Regions from separate parts of the Cohnella soli genome, predicted to be linked through region 1. Evidence: predicted binding sites of a transcription regulator. Region 1 holds the regulator's gene; each other region holds the start of a gene.
What was found. The regulator NrdR, encoded in region 1, represses ribonucleotide reductase genes. The targets are predictions, from matches to a motif close to AACACNATATATNGTGTT.

Region 1 (2,265 bases):
AGTACTACAAAATGTATGTCAAACCCTGTTTGTGATTGGAAATGATACTCGAACATTATGTGGTCCTTTCCTCCATGAGGTTGTGTTGTCCTCACTTCACAGGTACTACGACCCCCTCCGCCTCCCTTCCCGCAGCTTGCCACTTCACTTTTTGGGCTTATAGGGTCGCTCTTTACGATGCGGCAGGATTCACTTCATGTTACGGCCTGCTGATTTGCTCGCACTCCCACAGGGAATTACTTTGTCACGGGGCTTCAACCTTAGGATCTCTCCACCAGTCCTAACTTGGCTAGGCGCGCGCCAAAATAAAACCGCAACCTTCGCAGGTTGCGTGGGTTTTAAATATATGGTGGACCCTAGCGGAATAACGATATTTTGATTAAACTTGCTAACGATGATCAATCGACGATGCAGATCCCAGCGGTAAATATCGATGCCGTACTCGTCCGCCTTCGGCTCCCTGCGGTGCGGAACGCCCCAATTTGGTTCGATCTTTCGCGAGGCCACACAAAATAAAAAACGCATCAGTATTTGGATGCGTGAGTTTACATTTTGGTGGACCCTAGCGGGATCGAACCGCTGACCTCTTCGCTGCCAGCGAAGCGCTCTCCCAGCTGAGCTAAGGGCCCGGGATAATTGTCACGAATCGTGACGACAAGAATGAGTATATCACAGGAAAAAAGCGCATGTCAACGTATTTCCCACAACACGCATTTCCCACTTGAGCTGTTTTCTGGGCAATCAATTACGAATACAAGAGTCGCTGTGGTGAGCCGTAGTTGTGTTTAGTCCAACTAATTGCCTGCTACTTTTCCTTACTCCCCAAGTTTCACTCAAAGAGGCAAGGCGGATAAGACGACCCCGTCGCCTTATCGGCCCCGCTCTTCCCTAGACCCTATATCCCGTGCTTACTCATCAGCGAGTTAAGCTCCTTCATGAACATGTCGATGTCCTTGAATTGACGATAGACGGACGCGAACCGGACATATGCGACTTCGTCAACGCCGTAAAGATGCTGCATCATCGCTTCGCCGATCTGCCGGCTTTCGACTTCTGCGCTGGCCGTGTTGCGGAGCTCCCGTTCGACATCGCTGACGATAACTTCGAGCTGAGCGACTGACACCGGACGTTTCTCGCAAGCGCGCAGCAAACCGCGAAGCACCTTGTCTCGATTGAACTCCTCGCGGCTTCCGTCTTTCTTAATGACGATAAGCGGTGTTTCCTCGACGGTCTCGAACGTCGTAAACCTGCGGCTGCACTTCTCGCACTCGCGACGGCGGCGAATCGATTTATTGTCGTTGGCCGGCCGAGAATCCAGCACTTTCGTGCCGCTGAAGTCACAATGAGGGCATTTCATGACGCGAATTCGCCTCCTTCAAATTTTTTTTTGCATTTCCAAGGCTTCCCTTACATGAACGAGACAATAAAGCACATAATACTGTTACCAACCGCAAGGAGGTGAATCAACAATGGCTTCCGAACAAAACAACAACAGAAGCAACCAACTGCTCGTACCACAAGCGACTGCCGGATTGGCTCAACTCAAATTCGAAGCAGCGCAAGAACTGGGTATCGCCATTCCACAAGATGGCTACCAAGGCAACATGACAACGAAAGACAACGGTTCGATCGGTGGTAACATTACCCGCCGCTTGGTGCAAATCGCTGAGCAACAATTGGCCGGCCGTTAATCGCTAACGGTTACAATTGAAGGCACTCAATACCGAGAAGCTTTGAGGCGATTACGCTTCAAGGCTTCTCTTCCGATTGCGGGCATACAACGGTAAGGCCCGGCCTATCTCCCGGCAATCAGAGCTTTTCGTATATTTTCGCATATTTCTTATAATAATACATCACTCGTTGCACGTAATGTCTCGTTTCGCCATAAGGAATATCGCGTACCGTCTGTTCTTGTCCATCCCAGACGCCTTTGTCCAGCCACTGCCGGACTTTGCCCGGCCCCGCATTGTACGCGGCCAAGGAAATAACCAAGCTACCGTCAAATTGTCTCGTCAGCTCTTTCATGTACCAAGCACCCAAGCGGATACCTGCACCCGCCTCATTTCCCGCATCTTTCACGGTCAAATCCCCGAAGTTATCCTTTTTCAATATCCATTCCGCCGTATCTGGCATTAACTGCATAATGCCCACGGCTCCCTTGGGAGAAACCGCATTTACTTTATAATTCGATTCGACCCGGATAATTGCCGCGATCAACAGTGGATCGAGCCCGTAATGCGCTGCATTGTCCTTGATCTCTTCCGT
Region 2 (2,265 bases), on a different contig from region 1:
CGTTTTCTCCGCTTTGGTGTTCGATTTGATGCTCTTGATCAGTTCGACGAGTTCCCAGATTCTGGCGCGGAGCGGGGAATCCTCAGTTGTCTTCTTGAACAGGTTGATCAGCGTCAGGAAAACCGCATCGCGACTCGAGCACACTTCTCGCTGTAACGTGACGAGAGAGAGCATGCTTGCCAGGTCAACTCCGCTCTCCGAGGACGCGTGTTTGCGAACATAATCGGTAACGCCTTCGTACAGCGCCATTTCTTCGGCAGACAACCGGAGCGGGACATTCGTAACGATACGTTTGGTGAACTCGACGCCGCCGTCACTGCGGCGATTGCGGATCATGACCTGGCCGAGCGTCTCATGAAGCTGAGCTTCATTCTTCGGGACCCGACGGTCAGCGACGAAATTGGCGGCAAAGTCGCCTTCTCCGCCGAGTTGTCCGGGCTTCAGCAGCGTAATCAGGTTATACAGCTCGGACAAGTCGTTCTGGACGGGCGTGGCGGTCAACAACAGGCAATATTTTTTGCGAAGCTCGTTAATGAAGTGGTAATTGCCGGTTTTTTTATTTTTTAACTTATGCGCTTCGTCGACAATAACAAGATCGAACTCTTCGTTCAGCAGCGTGTCCCGATGGGGCTCCCGCTTCGCCGTGTCGATGGACGCCACGACGATGTCGTTGTCCCACATGTACGTTTTGCGCTGCGCGACGGCCGGAATGTCGAACTTGCTGTTTAACTCGCGAACCCACTGCAGGACAAGGGAAGCGGGCACAAGGATTAGCACTTTTCGGGCGAGGCCGCGAATCAAATATTCTTTCAGGATGAGTCCGGCTTCGATCGTTTTTCCGAGACCGACTTCGTCAGCGAGAATCGCTCTGCCTCTCATCTCATGCAGCACCTTGCGTGCCGTCTCGACTTGATGGGGGAGAGGTTCGAAATGCGGCAGCACGGACAAGCACCGAAGCGCGTGAAAATCGGTCACGAGAGCCGACTCCTCGGATTCAAGCGCGAGTTGGTACATCGCCCAGTCGTCCCAAGGGCCATTCCGTTCAAGTCGGCGTTCCAGCTCATCGAAAGGGGAACGCTCGATATGCAAATCGACTAACGGGTGCAGCTTCCGCGGCGGGACGTCTGAGACGGGGCTGCCGAATGGTTTCATGTCCTGTTTCTCTGACAAAGGCTGAGCCCCCGCTTCCATCGGCGGCAATTCGGCTTGCGGCAGAGCGGCAGGCGAAACCGCACCGGTCGGCATACCGGCGGAAGAAGAGTGAGGGTGTGGGGTTGGCAACGGTTGCTCCTCCTCGTAATTCTAACGAGACTTTTTTGAAACACTTACTGTTAGTATGAGCAAACGCATCGTTTTCAAAACAAGATCCGCTTATGAATTGTGAACATGCTGTATGACCTATGGAAGCACCAGATGTGGTCATGTATAATGAATTACGCACACCATATCTTGTACGGTCTGATATTCAGAGCGTATTGCGGATCGGGCGATTTATCGTCTTCTATTTTCTTTTATTTCTTTCTTGGGAGGGTGTATCGCATTGAATACGATGCAGTCGAAACGGTTGGAAGGCCTCAGCGAGAAAATATTTCTGGACCGCTACGCGTGGAAGAACGCCGACTCGAGCCAGACGAAAGTCGGCGACGTCGTTCTCGTTCTAACGAAAGATGATCCGAAGTTCCCGGCTAAAGAAGTCGGAGAAGTCGTGAAGCGTGAAGGCGATACGGTTACGGTCAAGCTTCGCAACGGCGAGCTGGTGGAGTCTCACGTTGAGAAATTAACCCTTACGATTGAGAAAACGCCGGAAGACTTGTGGGCACGCCTTGCGAACGCAATGGCTTCCGTTGAAGATACGCCGGAGAAACAGAAAGCATGGTCGGAGAAGTTCCGCTGGCTATTAGACGATTGGAAGCTTGTGCCGGGCGGCCGTATCGCTGCCGGGGCAGGCGCGAGCGAAGAATTGACGCTGTTTAACTGCTACGTTATCCCGTCCCCTCATGATAGCCGCGGAGGCATTATGCAGACGCTGTCCGAGATGACAGAGATTATGGCTCGCGGAGGCGGCGTCGGCATTAACTTGTCTTCGCTTCGTCCTCGCCGTTCGATCGTCAAAGGCGTGAACGGTTCGTCTAGCGGCGCCGTATCGTGGGGCGGCTTATTCAGTTACACGACCGGCCTGATCGAGCAAGGCGGCAGCCGTCGCGGCGCGCTCATGTTGATGATCAACGATTGGCACCCGGACGTGCAGGACTTTATTACGGTCAA
Region 3 (2,265 bases), on a different contig from region 1:
CAACACCGGCATAATGCCTTTGGCGGCGCCTTCGACGCCTTTGATCGGCTCGCCGCGCCCGCGCAGCTTGGACAGATTGACGGCGACGCCGCCGCCGATCTTGGATAGCTGCATGCACGTGCCGATGCCGTAGTTAATAGAGTTCAAGGAATCGTCGACTTCGATCAGGAAGCAGCTTACCATCTCGCCGCGCCGGCTCTTGCCTGCGTTCAGGAAAGTCGGCGTCGCCGGTTGAACGCGTTGCTCCATCATGGCAGAGGAGAGGGAACGAGCGGTTTCGTAATTGCCGCGAGCGAGATGCAGCGCTACGATCGCGACGCGGTCCGGATAATGCTCCAGATATAGCGTCTTGTCGTCGGTCTTGACCGCATAGTCCGTGTAAAACTTTGAAGCAGCCATGTACGATTGGAATTGGAACCCGTAGCTATGGGTAAGGGCATAGATCTCATCGATCTGCGCTTCGGAATAACGTTCGTAGACGTTCTCGTAATAATTCTCGTTAACCATATAGCGGACTTTCGCCGCCGTATCGGCGAACTTGATGCTTTTGCGTTCGACTTCGGCCATGAACGCTTCGACAGCCTCGTGGTCTTTATCCAATTGGAAAAATCCTTGCGGATCTCTTTGCATAAGCAAGTTGTTCAATTCAATATGACGCAACTGCAAGCACCTCCTGAGAAAATCTTTCAATGTCTTTGGACGTTCCGGACAACTCGAATTTGCCGAGAACCGGTACGCCGTACAGTGCGGAAATCGTATCTGCGCTACGCGCGAAGCCTTCGCCCCAGTTGCGATTGCCGCTGGCCATGACGCCAACCATCCGCTTGTGATTTTTCTTCAGGAAAGACAGAACCTTATCGGGCGCTTGACCGAAACCCGTCGTATAAGTGACGAGCACGAACGGTTCGTCGATCGTCATCGTTTCCTCGATCTGGACTGCAGGAATATTCAATTTATCGACAAATCGGCGTACGTTACCCGTTCTGGAGTCAAAAGCGATAAGCACGATCTTCATTCCCTTCAGGAAGGTTAGTCAGGTTAGGCGAGTGTGGCGCATGGGGGAAATCTATGTGGAAATCTTGAAATGGCGGGTGAAAAACTTCACTATATGTAGTCCGCGAATCTAAATTTACATCAAGATATTGTGAAAGTCAATCGTTTCAAACCCGAATTTGAGTAGGCATAACGTCCTGCTTTTTGCACGCGCGCAACATTGAAAACAGATGAAAGCTTGCCCCGTCGGGGCTCGCGGGAATGTCCGGAAAGTCAATACGTTTTGACAAATTTCAAGACTTTTTTTCGAAGGGGGAATGACAGCGTACACAAGATGTTGTGGCGGGGGGTGGAAGGGAGGGGTATATGGAGGGGGAGGAGGCTGATGATCTTCTGTCGGTCGCCTCATCCATGACATATATACTTTGCTTAAAGATTCCGGGCTCACTCCCGTCCGGTTTTTTCCTCATTCATTCGATGGCTATTGATCAACTGTAAAATCCACTCTTCATCAAAACGGAGCTTTTCCAACCGATGTCGGAAAAAGATCAGAATATACTGTTGTTCTCCGGCGGGAATCCGCTCATCCTTACTTGCATATTCCAACCTTTCTTCCTCATGGCGGATTTCGTACCGCAGGTAATCCTTGTATTGGTGCAAGATTAAAAACTGCAATTCCTTGTTGATCAGCTCAAAATTTTTCAACTTCGTATAAAAATGCAGTTCGTACTCCGGCGAGTATGGAATCGGTTCTTCCATCAACCGAAAAAATCGCATCTTGCCTTCTTCTGTGATGGTGTACAGCTTTTTCTTTTTCCCTCTTCCTTGCCGATCGCTGTCGGGTTGCTCATCGGCGACCTGCTCGATCAACCCGTCTGCAAGCATGCCGTGAATGAGCGGATAAAGCACTCCCCAGCTGATTTTTCGAGTCGGTCCGATAATCGCGTTCAAAATCTGATGCAGCAAATAGCCATGCATCGGGTTATTCTTCACTTCGCCGAGAATGAACAATTCGTTCAAGCGAATAGCCTCCCTTAATCGTCTTTGACTGTTTTCATTATATCGTGAAGATATAATTAGTAAACGAAAGTGTCGCGAACGGTGTCCCAAAAAAGAAAAAGCCGCGATCTTCGCGACTTTTTCAGGCGTTATCTGTTTGCAGCCAGGGTTCTTTCTTTCGGGCTTTCGTCATGCTGACTGCTGCTGCGCCATCACCTCGCGGTGCTTCGGTAGGAGCTGCACGACGATCAGGTTCGCAATCGCAACGGCGCA

Region 2: the regulator NrdR is predicted to act here: its motif matches at 1,439-1,456, upstream of ACFPOF_RS15490 (adenosylcobalamin-dependent ribonucleoside-diphosphate reductase).
Region 3: the regulator NrdR is predicted to act here: its motif matches at 1,101-1,118, upstream of nrdI (class Ib ribonucleoside-diphosphate reductase assembly flavoprotein NrdI).

The regions. Positions count from the first base shown of each region.
Region 1 is NZ_JBHSMI010000029.1:347,367-349,631, forward strand. Features, by position in the region: tRNA gene ACFPOF_RS21935 (tRNA-Ala) at 554-629, opposite strand; gene nrdR (transcriptional regulator NrdR) at 896-1,357, opposite strand; gene ACFPOF_RS21945 (small, acid-soluble spore protein, alpha/beta type) at 1,470-1,691, shown strand; gene ACFPOF_RS21950 (lytic transglycosylase domain-containing protein) at 1,810-2,265, opposite strand, start outside.
Region 2 is NZ_JBHSMI010000025.1:562,867-565,131, reverse strand. Features, by position in the region: gene ACFPOF_RS15495 (DEAD/DEAH box helicase) at 1-1,152, opposite strand, end outside; gene ACFPOF_RS15490 (adenosylcobalamin-dependent ribonucleoside-diphosphate reductase) at 1,550-2,265, shown strand, end outside.
Region 3 is NZ_JBHSMI010000067.1:735,980-738,244, reverse strand. Features, by position in the region: gene nrdE (class 1b ribonucleoside-diphosphate reductase subunit alpha) at 1-660, opposite strand, end outside; gene nrdI (class Ib ribonucleoside-diphosphate reductase assembly flavoprotein NrdI) at 647-1,006, opposite strand; gene ACFPOF_RS32585 (PadR family transcriptional regulator) at 1,438-2,013, opposite strand; gene ACFPOF_RS32580 (MDR family MFS transporter) at 2,182-2,265, opposite strand, start outside.